DNA from 3 places in the Mesorhizobium sp. WSM3864 genome. Region 1 is predicted to be linked to each of the others. Evidence: riboswitches for the same ligand, from Rfam matches in the RefSeq annotation. Region 1 holds a riboswitch; each other region holds the start of a gene.

What was found. A riboswitch is a leader RNA that binds a small molecule or an ion and turns the genes downstream of it on or off. The one in region 1 is predicted to bind thiamine pyrophosphate.
Region 2: linked by a shared signal. The riboswitch ahead of CK215_RS31970 (hypothetical protein) and the one ahead of thiC (phosphomethylpyrimidine synthase ThiC) in region 1 are both predicted to bind thiamine pyrophosphate.
Region 3: linked by a shared signal. The riboswitch ahead of thiB (thiamine ABC transporter substrate binding subunit) and the one ahead of thiC (phosphomethylpyrimidine synthase ThiC) in region 1 are both predicted to bind thiamine pyrophosphate.

What each region holds. Positions count from the first base shown of each region.
Region 1 is NZ_NSGD01000007.1:33,366-37,698, forward strand. It holds gene thiO (glycine oxidase ThiO) at 1-203, opposite strand, end outside; gene thiC (phosphomethylpyrimidine synthase ThiC) at 200-2,020, opposite strand; TPP riboswitch at 2,133-2,244, opposite strand; gene CK215_RS16435 (phasin) at 3,107-3,568, opposite strand; gene otnK (3-oxo-tetronate kinase) at 3,896-4,333, opposite strand, start outside.
Region 2 is NZ_NSGD01000017.1:62,416-66,748, forward strand. It holds gene CK215_RS25110 (MFS transporter) at 1-638, shown strand, start outside; partial or broken gene CK215_RS25115 (porin) at 835-1,829, shown strand; TPP riboswitch at 2,108-2,218, shown strand; gene CK215_RS31970 (hypothetical protein) at 2,416-2,622, shown strand; gene CK215_RS30925 (hypothetical protein) at 2,680-2,877, shown strand; gene CK215_RS25130 (RNA-binding protein) at 2,877-3,116, shown strand; gene CK215_RS30930 (hypothetical protein) at 3,192-3,734, shown strand; gene CK215_RS25145 (XRE family transcriptional regulator) at 3,738-4,333, shown strand, end outside.
Region 3 is NZ_NSGD01000004.1:233,053-237,385, forward strand. It holds gene CK215_RS11465 (ABC-F family ATP-binding cassette domain-containing protein) at 1-1,445, opposite strand, end outside; gene CK215_RS11470 (thiamine diphosphokinase) at 1,447-2,091, opposite strand; TPP riboswitch at 2,232-2,347, shown strand; gene thiB (thiamine ABC transporter substrate binding subunit) at 2,389-3,396, shown strand; gene thiP (thiamine/thiamine pyrophosphate ABC transporter permease) at 3,613-4,333, shown strand, end outside.

The DNA.
Region 1 (4,333 bases):
GCTGCGCCGCGTCCGAGCGTCAGCACGGTCTCTTCGGCGTTCTCGCGCTCGCACCAGGGCGCGAGCATGCCGCCGGCCTGCCAGGAGGCATTGCCGGCGATCTCGAGGCGTTTCTCGACCACGGTCACATCGGCGCCGCGCGTCGCCAGCTCGTGCGCGAGTGTCAATCCGGCGACGCCAGCGCCGCGAACGAGCACCTTCATGGCGTGTCCGTGCGCTCGGAGGTGCTGTCGACCGGCATGTAGAGATCGCCGCCGTCGCGGTACTTCGCAGCCATGGCCGCGAGCCCTTCCTTCTGCGCTTCCGCGCGGATGTCGTGCGAGATCCGCATCGAGCAGAATTTGGGGCCGCACATCGAGCAGAAATGCGCCACCTTGTGCGCCTCCTTGGGCAGGGTTTCGTCGTGGAAGGCGCGCGCCGTCTCGGGATCGAGCGAAAGGTTGAACTGGTCCTCCCACCGGAACTCGAAGCGCGCTCGCGACAGCGCGTCGTCCCTGACCTGGGCGGCCGGATGGCCCTTGGCCAGATCTGCGGCATGGGCGGCGATCTTGTAGGTGATGACGCCGGTCTTGACGTCATCGCGGTCGGGCAGGCCGAGATGCTCCTTCGGCGTGACGTAGCAGAGCATCGCCGTTCCGAACCAGCCGATCATCGCCGCACCGATGCCCGATGTGATGTGGTCATAGCCGGGCGCGATGTCGGTGGTGAGCGGTCCAAGCGTGTAGAACGGCGCTTCGCCACAGACCGCGAGCTGCTTGTCCATGTTTTGCTTGATCTTGTGCATCGGCACGTGGCCGGGGCCCTCGATCATCACCTGGCAGTCCTTGGACCAGGCGATCTTGGTGAGCTCTCCGAGCGTTTCCAGCTCGGCGAACTGGGCAGCGTCATTGGCATCGGCGATCGAGCCGGGGCGAAGGCCGTCGCCGAGCGAGAACGCCACGTCATAGGCCCGGGCGATGTCGCAGATCTCCTCGAAATGCTCGTAGAGAAAACTCTCCTGGTGGTGATGCAGGCACCACTTGGCCATGATCGAGCCGCCGCGCGACACGATGCCGGTGACGCGGTCGACGGTGAGCGGGATATAGGGCAGGCGCACGCCGGCATGGATCGTGAAATAGTCCACGCCCTGCTCGGCCTGCTCGATGAGGGTGTCGCGGAACACCTCCCAGGTCAGTTCCTCGGCGACGCCGCCGACCTTCTCCAGCGCCTGGTAGATCGGCACCGTGCCGATCGGCACCGGCGAATTGCGCACGATCCATTCGCGGATGTTGTGGATGTTGCGTCCGGTCGAGAGGTCCATCACCGTGTCGGCGCCCCAGCGGATCGCCCACACCATCTTCTCGACCTCCTCGGCCATCGACGAGGTGACGGCGGAGTTGCCGATATTGGCGTTGATCTTGACCAGGAAATTGCGGCCGATGATCATCGGCTCGCTTTCCGGGTGGTTAATGTTGGACGGGATGATGGCGCGGCCGCGCGCCACCTCGTCGCGCACGAATTCCGGCGTGACGAAGTCAGGGATCGCGGCGCCGAAGCTTTGGCCATCGCGTTGAAGTTTCGAACGCAACTGCTCACGGCCGAGGTTCTCGCGGATGGCGACGAACTCCATCTCAGGCGTGATGATGCCGGCGCGCGCATAGGCGAGCTGTGTGACAGCGCGGCCGCCGGCCGCGCGCAACGGTCTGTTGCGAACCGGGAATTCCGGCGTCAGGCGATCGGCTGAGACGAAGCCGTTGTCTTCCGGCTTGATCGTGCGGCCCTCGTAGCGCCCCACGTCTCCGCGCGCCTCGATCCATGCCTCGCGCAGCCGTGGCAAGCCACGCTCGATGTCGGTTTTCACCGTGGCGTCCGTGTAGGGACCGGACGAGTCGTAGACAGTGACCGGCGGCTCGCCGGCGCTCGGGTGGACCGAGATCTCGCGCATCGGCACCCGCAGCTCCGGGTGAAGCTGACCGGGTTTGTGGACCTTCTTCGAAGCTGGGAGTTCGCCGACGGTGACGGTCGGGGTGTGGGCATTCATGAGTGAGCCTCCTTGCTCGAGTGCAACGGAGACCCAGTCCACGCGATGAGGAGGAAGTGACGCTTCGCTTAGAATGCGGGCACTGCCCGAATGCCGAAGCCGGATTGCCGACCCGCGAAGCCTCGCACCGTCCCTACGCCAGTATGAACTGGATCAGGTTCAACGGGTCACTGCGCGCGATAGCAGTATCTCAGCCCCTTGCCGGGACTCCCCTGGTGAGGCGCCTAGGTTGGACGATGCGACGCTATCCTGTCAACTCGACTTCATGACTTCTCCAGCCTGGAACAAGCGACGAGAAGCGGCGCAGCCACGCAGCTTTGATCGAGCATCTCTTACATCGACGCCCATTGAGCCACGACCTTGCGCGCGTCGAGCTGGCAGTCGGGGCCCACTTGTCATCCGCCAAGGAAACGCTTTTGCGATCCCTTGTGGCGGCGGATTGAAGAACGCATTTTTCGCCTCGAAGAGCATCTGTTCGGCGTCTATGGACGCTGGTTCGATTTGTTCAGGACCGAATTATTGCGCAGCCGTAAGGGTCGACTTGCAGCGTTCCCACGACGGCTGCAAGGGCCTTGCCGGGAGCCTGTTCGCGAATGCTGTGGTTGTTCTCGTCCCGCGTCCCGCTCAACGCCGACAGGATCAGCGTACCGCCATTGCCACCTTTGGCGACTATCTGTTCGGGCCAATGCGCGATGCATTGAAGCGTTATGCCATGTGGGACCCGCCGCCGATTGCACCCGATTGGGCAGACGATTCCTGGGCGCGTTGGCGCCGCGGCGCTTGCGACCCAAAGGCTCTTCGACTTCGAAAGCAGCCCCGGAGAAATCGCCGGCACCGGGCTGCAACGATCAACGGTCAAGTAGCTACAGGACCAAAGCGGCGTCCTCGTCCCGATTTCGGGCCTTCGTCTCCGTCTCTGCGCGCCTTTCCGTAGCCAACTGTTTGGAAAAGCGATGCTTGGCCGATGGATGAGGTTCGTGCAAAGGACGCCGGCCGAATGGAAGAAGACCGGCGCGAAGGTGCCGGTCTTGATGTCGTAACGAGCAGAGGAGGTCTGCGACCTCCGGTCTCGGATTGCCTGAGCAGTCAAGCGGCCTTGAGGTTCTTCAAAGCCTTTTCGAAGGCATCCTTGATCGGCTTGGATACGTCTTCGGTGGCTCTCAACATCACCGCCTGCAGGGTCTTGGCCTGCTCGACGGAAGTGTCGATCTGTTTGTTCACGAAAGCGGCCTGCAACTCGAAGAACTCGGATGGCGACTTCACGGCAACCAGTGCTTCGAGGTGAGCGAAGCCGGCTTCGGCATTGGCTCGCAGAGCTGCGATCGTCTTCAGCGACACCTCGTTGCGGGTGGTCTTGGCCACCTCAAGGGTCGACTCAAGAGCCTTTTGAGTCGTCTCGGCGTTCGATTCCAATTTGGAAAATGCTTCCTTCGCCTGCTCAACGCCCTGTTCGGCGACAGCGCGAACCTGCTCGGTAACCCGGTACGGCTCGTAAGTAGCGGATTCCGCGTTGTCGATCGTTTCGGTCTTGCCGGGGATCTTGGACATTTTCCATCCTTTTCCAGAGAGTGGCATTACACAAAGCCCCCCTGTTTCATCTACGAAATCGACACAACGGATTTATGAAGGGGCGAATTGTCGCTCGAGGGCACCACTGCGGCGGCCGGCGCGCTGCCGGCAGCGATCGGTGCAGGTCGTAGCGGCTGCCGTCATTCGGCAGGTCCGCCGGGCGCGAGATTGTGCATCACCGTCTTCGACCAAAAATCAGTCATTCGGTTGATGGCGCAGGAGCGGCCTCTTCGCAGTCCATCGCTGCCATTCGACCCTGGCGCGACCTTCTCAGTTATCCTTGGACAGCCAAGACCCCGTCACTCCTCATGCCAAAACGGCCAAGGCGTCCGCGAAGAAACGGTCGCCACCGAAATTGCCTGACTTCAGGGCAAGCAGCAGCTCGCCGTGCGGGCTGCCGAGTGCGCGCAGCGCGGGGACACCCGCGGCGATTTCGGGGCCCAACTCGAAGGCGGGAATGGCAAGCTGGTCCACGACGGCGCCGGACGTCTCGCCGCCTGCCACGACCAACCTGCGCACGCCGAGTTCGACCAGACCTTCGGCGATCGTCGCCAGCGACTGCTCGATCACATGACCGGCAGCGTCACGTCCATGCCGCGCCTGCAGCGCCGAAACCACCTCGGGCGATCCACTGCTGGCGATGAGCACGGGGCCATCGGCCAAGCGGGCGGCCGCCCATGCGAGCGCACGGTGCGTCTCCGCCGCTCCGCTCATCAACCTTTCCGGATCGAGCCTCAGCACCGG
Region 2 (4,333 bases), on a different contig from region 1:
CGGGCATTGACGTGTCGGTTCAGCTGGCAAGCCCAAGGTGGGTGGTGGGCCGCACACTATCGATCTACTACGCCTTGAGCGCAGGCGGGATGGCGGCCGGCAGCTGGATCTGGGGGACTATCGCACAGAACTACTCCTTAGGCTGCGCTTTGGAGAGTGCCGCGGGCGCTCTGTTGCTCGTTGCTGCTGCGGGAATAGTGTTGCCGGTCCGTCCATGGGAAGAAACGGATCAGGAGAGTTCGGATTTTCACCCGCCTGAGCTGGCACTCGAGTTGAAGCCCAGGAGTGGTCCCATAGTGGTCAAGGTCGAGTATCTTATATCGGAAGACAATATCGAGTCCTTTCTGGGTTACATGCGCGCAAGGCGCCATGTTCAGAGCCGTGCCGGGGCGCGAAACTGGACACTGCAGCGCAATCTTCAAGCGCCTTCGATTTGGACAGAGACATTCCGCACGCCAACCTGGATGGACTTTCTTCGCCTGAATCATCGGCTCACGGCAGCGGATAAGGAAGTCAGCCAGCGTCTCCTGGCGCTGCATGATGGAGAGCGTCCTCCACAAACAATGCTTTCGATCGAACGAACGACTGAGGCAGCTCGAACCCGTGCCTCAGCAATCGTTTCTCGTCCTCCGAGGTGACGTGATCACGAACCCATCGCGCATTGGGACCTGCCGCGCCGGTCGACTTCGAGCAGCGCGTAAGCCCGCATCACCGGTAGGCGAGGCTATGCGTACGTCCCTCTCTCGCGAATATCCATGCCGCGGCGGGCCTCGAGGCGGCGCTTGACGGAAGGGGGGCATGGGTCCTGCGCTGCCGCGCCCCCTGCGCACCGACACCGAGACCTGCCTGCGCATCGGGGGCTACATCCGTTACGACGTCGGCTTCGGCGATGTCCGATCGTATGACGGGGCAAGAACCACCGATGTGAGAACTGGCGAGGTTCAGGGCACCACAACACGCGTTTCACGTTCAAAACTTGGACGCGCCAGGAGACCGAGCTCGGCGCACTGAGGACCTACACTGAAAACCGCGTGAATTTCGGCAACCGCAACGCTTATCCAGGCCCGGACAGTCCTCAGAACTATGGCTTCAATAGCGGCGTCAAATTGACTTCCGCCTGGTTCCAGCTTGGTGGCCTCCGAGTTGGTAAGGACCATTCGCCCTTCGACACGCTTACAGGCTACGCCGGAAACGTCCTCATCAACGTACTCGTTCCGTACGGCGACTTCGATACCAACGTGGCCCAGTATTACTTCGATGCCGACAATGGCCTTTCGGCTCTGGTTTCACTTGAACAAGGGTCGGGTGTAGTCGGTACTAACCAGAGCCATGTCCCGCACGTCGTCTTCGGCGTAAAACAAACGCAGGGTTGGGGCGCGATCACCAGCGTAATCGCTCGTGACAGCAACTACGATGCTTTGGCCGGCAAGATCCGCGTCGATGTCAATGTCACGGATGTGCTGTCGCTATTCGGAATGTTCGGCTATGGCTCCATTGGCGTTACCAACGATGATCCAACCAGTGCAATCGCCGCTCACGGTCGCGGCTTCTACAAAACTTGGAGCGGCAACTGGGCTTTCTGGGCCGGCTCCACTTACGCACTCGACGAGAAAACTTCGTTCAACCTTCAGATCTCGGGCGGTCAGTTCAAGAACTATGGTGTGGGCGCAAACGTCGTCTACACGCTCGTTGCCGGTTTCACGGCGACGGTCGAAATCGACTACGGCCACTACGGCATCGGCATGGTCGACCCTTCGAACGTGAATTCGACGAAGGCTGACAAAAAAGATTGCCTCGGCGGCATCCTCAGTTTCCAACGCTCATTCTAATTGAATGAAAAATCTCTCGGTGGTCGATTGCGCGACTAGACTTTCTCGCCAGCTTGGCGACCATGCCCTTGCTCGAAAGCGAGCGCGGCTACAACACCACAATCGCTGCACCCCAGATCGCACTCAACCGGACTATGATCTTTGCAGAGCGCAACTTCGTGGCAGCACCTCTCTCTATCGGTTTACGCATCGGCGGTGCGGCCGAGTTCGGAGGATTGCGAGCCAGCCCGAATTTTGCTCGCTCGAAAGGCTTGGTTGAGCTTGCAAAGGCTTATCTCCGCAGTCACCAGGGGGTCCCGGCAAGGGCTGAGATACTGCTGGTCGCGGCGCAGTGACCCGTTGAACCTGATTCAGTTCATACTGGCCTAGGATGGTGCAAGCGCTTCGCGGGGTTTACGCCCTAGGTCCTGTTTCGAGCAGAGCGACCAAAGCGTCTTTTCATCCTTCCGGCACAGAGCTGGGTCTCCAATGCATGAGCAAAGGAGCCTCAAGAGATTGCCCTCACCCCCGCCGTGTCGACGGGACCACTGCCCACCTCGCGAAAATCCACAAGCCCGGTGCCATCCACCCGCACATCAGGGTGCCGATGCGCGAGATCTCCCTCCATCCGACGGCCGGCGAGCCGCCCGTGGCCGTTTACGATCCATCCGGCCCGTACACCGACCCGGCTGTCGAAACCTGCATCGAAATGGGCCCTGCCCGCCCATGCCAGGAATGGATCATGGCGCGCGGCGATGTCGAGGCCTATGACGGCCGGGTAGTGTCTCAGTTTGAATTATGCGAAAGCGCCTAGCGAATTTGAACCGATAGGCGAAAGCGCCTATGCTTAGCGGAAAGCATAGGAGATTTCATGCCCAAGCCGACAAACGCCGCCGACATGGCAAGAGCCGTTGGCGTCGATCCGAAGGCGTTCCGCCAAGCGTTGCGGAACAAGAACTTCCCTTGGCATAAGCACAACGATGATTGGGTCGTCGATCTGAACAGCGATGAGCATTCAGCCATGCGCACCGTTCTGGTAACGCTCTTGCGTCGAAAGAAGGACACCTGATGCCCACCGGACCTAAAGGCCAGAAGCGCCCCGCCGACGTGATCGGCAATGCCGTCCGCGTCATGCGCATTGCCACCGGCGAGGAAGCCGACGACACGCCGGATGACGGCAAGAGCGCCGCCGCCAAAGAGCTTGGCTCGAAGGGCGGAAAGAAGCGCGCCGCCAATATGTCACCGGAGCGGCGCGCCGAGATCGCCAAGAAGGCGGCGGAAAAGCGGTGGGCAAAAGGCTCGGAATAATTTCCGGAATATTTTTCTTCGTTTTTGTCGCGCGATGATGTAAGCTGCCGAGCAGAATCATCAGGAGTGCGGCTCGTGGAAACAGACATCGACGTCATTATGGATCGGTTGTCGCCTTATCTGGATCGCATCGACGCGATCCTTCGGCACGGCCACGCGACTTATGAGCGTTACGCGCCGGAAATAGTTCTGGACCACGATGCCAGCACTCAGGCCCACTGCACCTTTCGGCACACTTTGGCCGAAGCTCACAGAATTTTGGATGATCTGCCGAATGTCCGCCATATGGAAATCCGGGGCCAAAATCTGTGGCTGATCGAGGCTGCCAATTCTGTAATCCGCTTCAAGAAGACGGACGAAGATGGCGTGTCTTCCAACTACCCGACACCGCAAGCCGTTGCCTTCGACGAAGGTGAGGAATTGCCTGGTCTGACACCAAAGCCCACGCGCCTAACTGCCGGATATCTTCTTGATGCCACAGGCACGGGGTTCATGAGGTCGCAAATATCGCTTCCGACTAACAAGGGCGCGATGTGGTGTGCGGCGATTGTTCCGTTCGAATCGAGGGCAGCCGACGAAGCTGCTTGGTATGAGGTAACCCGGCAGCGCCGGTTCTAAAAAATGCAGCAGATTGAAATGTTTAATCGCCACATGATGGCGCTCGCCCGCGATTCTCGCGGGTTCAATCAGTCTGTGCTTGCCGACAAAATGGGAGTAGCCCAAGGCACGATTTCAAAGGTCGAAGCCGGCTTGATGTCGGCACCGGAAGATTTCATAACTGCGCTGGCTGACACACTCAGTTACGAGCCAGATTTCTTTTTCGAAACTGGTCGCCCCTATGGGATGCCGCCTTTCCACTACAGAAGGCGAAAGAAGCTCGGCCAAAAGCCGCTCGACAAGATGATAGCGGAAATGAACATCCGCCGGATACATCTTGGGGTACTGCTAAAATCTGGCGGCGTGAAATCGAATGGTTTCATCCCGGAAATCGACCGGGACGAATACCAAGGCGCGACCTCTCGCGGGTTCAGCATTGAAGATGCCGCTCGACAACTGCGCGAAACCTGGATGCTGCCAGATGGCCCCATTGAGAATGTAACCGCCCTGATTGAGGATCACGGCGGCATCGTCATCCCCTGTAATTTTGACAGCGACTTGATCGACGCGGTGAGCCAGAGGATCGATGGTCTTCCGGTCCTATTCTTCGTGAACATGAA
Region 3 (4,333 bases), on a different contig from region 1:
TCGATCCAGCGTCCGGCGCCGTCGGGCGCGATCACGCTGGTGACTGTGCGGTCGAGGAAATCGCGATCGTGGCTGACCAGGACGACCGTTCCGGCAAAGCCGGCGACCAGTTCCTGCAGCAGCTCCAGCGTCTCCATGTCGAGGTCGTTGGTCGGCTCGTCGAGCACCAAAAGGTTCGCCGGCCGCGCCAGCACCCGGGCCAGCAGCAGCCGCGCCCGCTCGCCGCCCGAAAGCTCGCGCACCGGCGTACGCGCCTGCTCCGGCTTGAAAAGAAAATCCTTCATATAGGAGACGACGTGGCGCTGCTCGCCATTGACCACAAGGTTCTCGCCGCGCCCGTCGGTCAGGTAATTCGCCAGCGTCTCCTGCGGGTCGACGGCCTCGCGCTTCTGGTCGAGCGTTGCGATTTCCAGATTGACGCCAAGCCGCACAGTGCCGGCATCCGGCGCCAGCTCGCCGGTCAGCATCTTGAGAAGCGTCGTCTTGCCGACGCCGTTCGGCCCGACAAGGCCGACACGGTCGCCGCGCTGGATACGGGTCGAAAAGCCCTTGACCACGGTGAGGTCGCCAAAACTCTTCTCGATGCCTTTGGCTTCGATCACCAGCTTGCCGGATTCAGCGGCGTCGCTTGCCACCATCGTCGCCGAACCCTCGGCGCCGCGATGGCTGCGAAAACGCTGGCGCATGGCCTGCAGCTCGCCGAGCCGGCGCATGTTGCGCTTGCGCCTGGCGGTCACGCCATAGCGCAGCCAATGCTCCTCGCGCACGATCTGGCGGCCGAGCTTGTGCTGTTCGCGCTCTTCCTCTTCAAGCACCTGGTCGCGCCATTCCTCAAAGTGCGCGAACCCCTTGTCCAGCCGGCGCGTCTGGCCGCGGTCGAGCCAGACGGTGGCGCGCGAGACGCGCTCGAGAAAGCGGCGGTCGTGCGAGATCAGGATCACGGCCGACGAGGTGCGGGCAAGCTCTTCTTCCAGCCATTCGATGACCGACAGGTCGAGATGGTTGGTCGGCTCGTCGAGGAGCAGGATATCGGGCTCCGGCGCCATGACGCGAGCGAGTGCTGCGCGGCGCGCCTCGCCGCCGGAAAGGTCGTTCGGCCGCTCCTCGCCGGTCAGGCCGAGATGCTCCATCAGATAAGTGGCGCGATGCGGGTCGTCGGCCGGCCCGAGGCCGGCTTCGACATAGGCGCGCACGCTGGCGAAGCCATCCATATCGGGCATTTGCGGCAGGTAGCGCACCGTTGCCGAGGGCTGGCGGAATACTTCGCCGTCCTGCGGTTCGATCAGCCCCGCGACGATCTTGAGCAGCGTCGACTTGCCCGAACCGTTGCGGCCGACAAGCGCGATCTTCTCGCCGGCGGAGGCGCTCAGTACCGCGCCGTCGAGCAGCGGCGTGCCGCCAAACGTCAGTTTTATGCCATCCAGATTGAGAAGAGGCGGGGCCATGTCAGCTTTCGGGAAGAGGATAGGGGTGGGCGAGCAGCAGCGCCCGGCCACGCTCGAGCGCGATATGGAGCCGGCCCTTAACCTCATTTGATATGGTAAGCGAGGAGCCGAACGCCACCTCGACACCGTCCAGCGGCCATTTGGCGCCTGAGACCGTCAGGCCGGCGAGGTCGGAGAAGCCGAGCACCGAGAACAGCGTGCCCTCGGCGTAGTCGAAGCCGGCTTTGCCCGGCAGGATGGGCACGCTCTCCTGGGCGCCGCTGGTCAGCAGCACGGTCGTGCCCGCCTCGGCCAGCCGCACGCTTAGAGCCAAATGCAGAAATGCATGATCGGCGCGCTTGCCGCCGAAGGCGCCGGCCAGCACCAGGCTGGTGGCGCCGCGCGCCAGCGCCTCGGCAATGGCGAGCTCGCCGTCGGTCATGTCCTTCTCGGTCGGGAAAATCTTGCGCGGCACGGCGGCCAGATTCTCCGGCAGGTTTGGCGGTACCGAGTCGAAATCTCCGACCCAGAGCTCCGGCAGGAGGCCAAGCATATCGGCATGGCCGATACCGGCATCGGCGGCGATGATGCGGGAGCCTTCGATCTGGCGATCGAGCCGAGGCGTGCGGACGAGATCGCCGCCAAGCAGGATGGTGAATGTGCCCATGGCCGTCGCCCTTACCAGCCCGGCCCACGAAACGGAAGCGGGCGCGTCCAAACGGAATCGCGCTTCGTTACCGTGGTGAACCATGATGATGCCCAGGAAACTTCCGCTTGCGCGCCGCATCGGCCGGGCCTATGTCTCGAAACGCTCTAACGGGGTGCCGGACGCTGATTTTGCGAACCGGCTGAGAGGCAACGAAAGCCAACCCGCTGAACCTGATCCGGTTTGTACCGGCGGAGGGATTAGACGTTTCGGACCATCCGACGCCTCAATTCCTTTAACCGAACGAAGGAGGCGCCGATGCGCTCGCTATTGTCCAACCTTGTTCTTGCAGCCGGCCTTGTTTCGCTTTTGGCAGGCGGACCTGCCGAGGCGAAAGACAAGCTTACCGTCTACACCTACGAAAGCTTCACTGCCGAGTGGGGTCCCGGACCTGCGGTGAAGAAGGAGTTCGAGGCCGAATGCGGCTGCGATCTCGACTTCGTCTCCGTCGCCGACGGCGTGGCGCTGCTCAACCGCGTCAAGCTCGAAGGCGCCGGCACCAAGGCCGATATCGTGCTCGGCCTCGACACCAATCTCACCGCCGAGGCCAAGGCGAGCGGCTTGTTCGCGCCGCATGGCGCGGTGGCCGATGTGAATGTCCCCGGCGGTTGGAAAGACGACACCTTCGTGCCTTTCGACTACGGCTATTTCGCCGTCGTCTACGACACCGAAAAGCTGAAGAGGCCGCCGAAGAGCTTGAAGGAACTGGTCGAGGGCGCCGGCCCCGACAAGATCATCATCCAGGATCCGCGCACCTCGACGCCCGGCCTCGGCCTGCTTCTGTGGGTCAAGTCGGTCTATGGCGACAAGGCCCCGGAAGCCTGGGCCAAGCTGAAGCCGAAGGTGCTGACCGTGACGCCGGGCTGGAGCGAGGCCTATGGTCTGTTCACCAAGGGCGAGGCGCCGATGGTTCTCTCCTATACCACCTCGCCGGCCTATCACATGGTGGCCGAGAACACCGAGCGCTATCAGGCGGCGTCCTTCGATGAGGGCGAATATCTGCAGATCGAGGTCGCCGGCATCACCAAAACCGGCGCGAAGAACCCGCTGGCGGAAAAATTCATAGCCTTCATGACCGGTCCCAAGTTCCAGAACGTCATCCCGGAGACCAACTGGATGTTCCCGGCCGGCAAGACCGACAAGCCGCTCAACCCGGCCTTCGAAAAGCTGGTGAAGCCGACCAAAACCCTGCTGTTCAGCCCGGACGAGGTGGCGGCCAACCGCAAGGCCTGGGTGGATGAATGGCTGGCGGCGATGAGCAAGTAGGACGCAGGATGGCGCTTGAGCACCCCCCTCTGTCCGGCCGGCCATCTCCCCCGCAAAGGGGGAAATTCGCGGTCATCGGTGATTTCGCTAGCCGCCGACGGTGTAGGAAGAGCGGCAAAGCTGCCAATCTCCCTCCTAGAGAGGGAGATGTCCGGCAGGACAGAGGGGGGTGCGACGGAACGTGGCGTTCGCTAGCTCGAGCCAACGTGGTGCAGCGTGCAATCCACGCCGCGCCCTGACCCTCGCATCACCGCCGGCATCATCGCCCTTGTCGCCATCACTTTGCTCATCGGCGGCGCCTTCGCCGGCCTGATCCTCGAAGGCGCGAGCGGTCCGTCCAGCGCTGCCGCGGCCTTCGACAGCTATCTGCTCCGCGTCGCCCGCTTCACGCTTTGGCAGGCGCTGCTGTCGACATTGCTTTCGGTCTTGCCGGCAGTGTTCGTCGGCCGCGCCCTGTCCAGGCAAACGAACTTTCCCGGACGTCGCCTGATCCTGCAGTTGTTCACGGTGCCGCTGGCGCTGCCGGCCATCGTCGCCGCGCTCGGCGTGTTGGCGCTCTACGGCCGTGCCGGTTATTTTGCCGGCATCCTCGGCACGTTCGGCGGTGGGGAATGGCCGGGCATTTACGGCCTTTCCGGCATCCTGGTCGCGCATGTCTTCTTCAACCTGCCATTGGCCACGCGGCTGTTCCTCGAGGCGCTCGGCACCGTGCCGGCCGACCAGTGGCGGCTGGCGAGCCAGCTCGGTATGGACGCTCGGTCGGCCTTCCGGCTGATCGAATGGCCGGCGCTGCGCACGGCGCTGCCTGGGGTCGCCGGGCTGGTCTTCATGCTGTGCATCACCTCCTTCACCATCGTGCTGACGCTGGGCGGCGGGCCGGCGGCGACGACGCTGGAGGTCGCGATCTACCAGGCGCTGCGCTTCGATTTCGATCCCG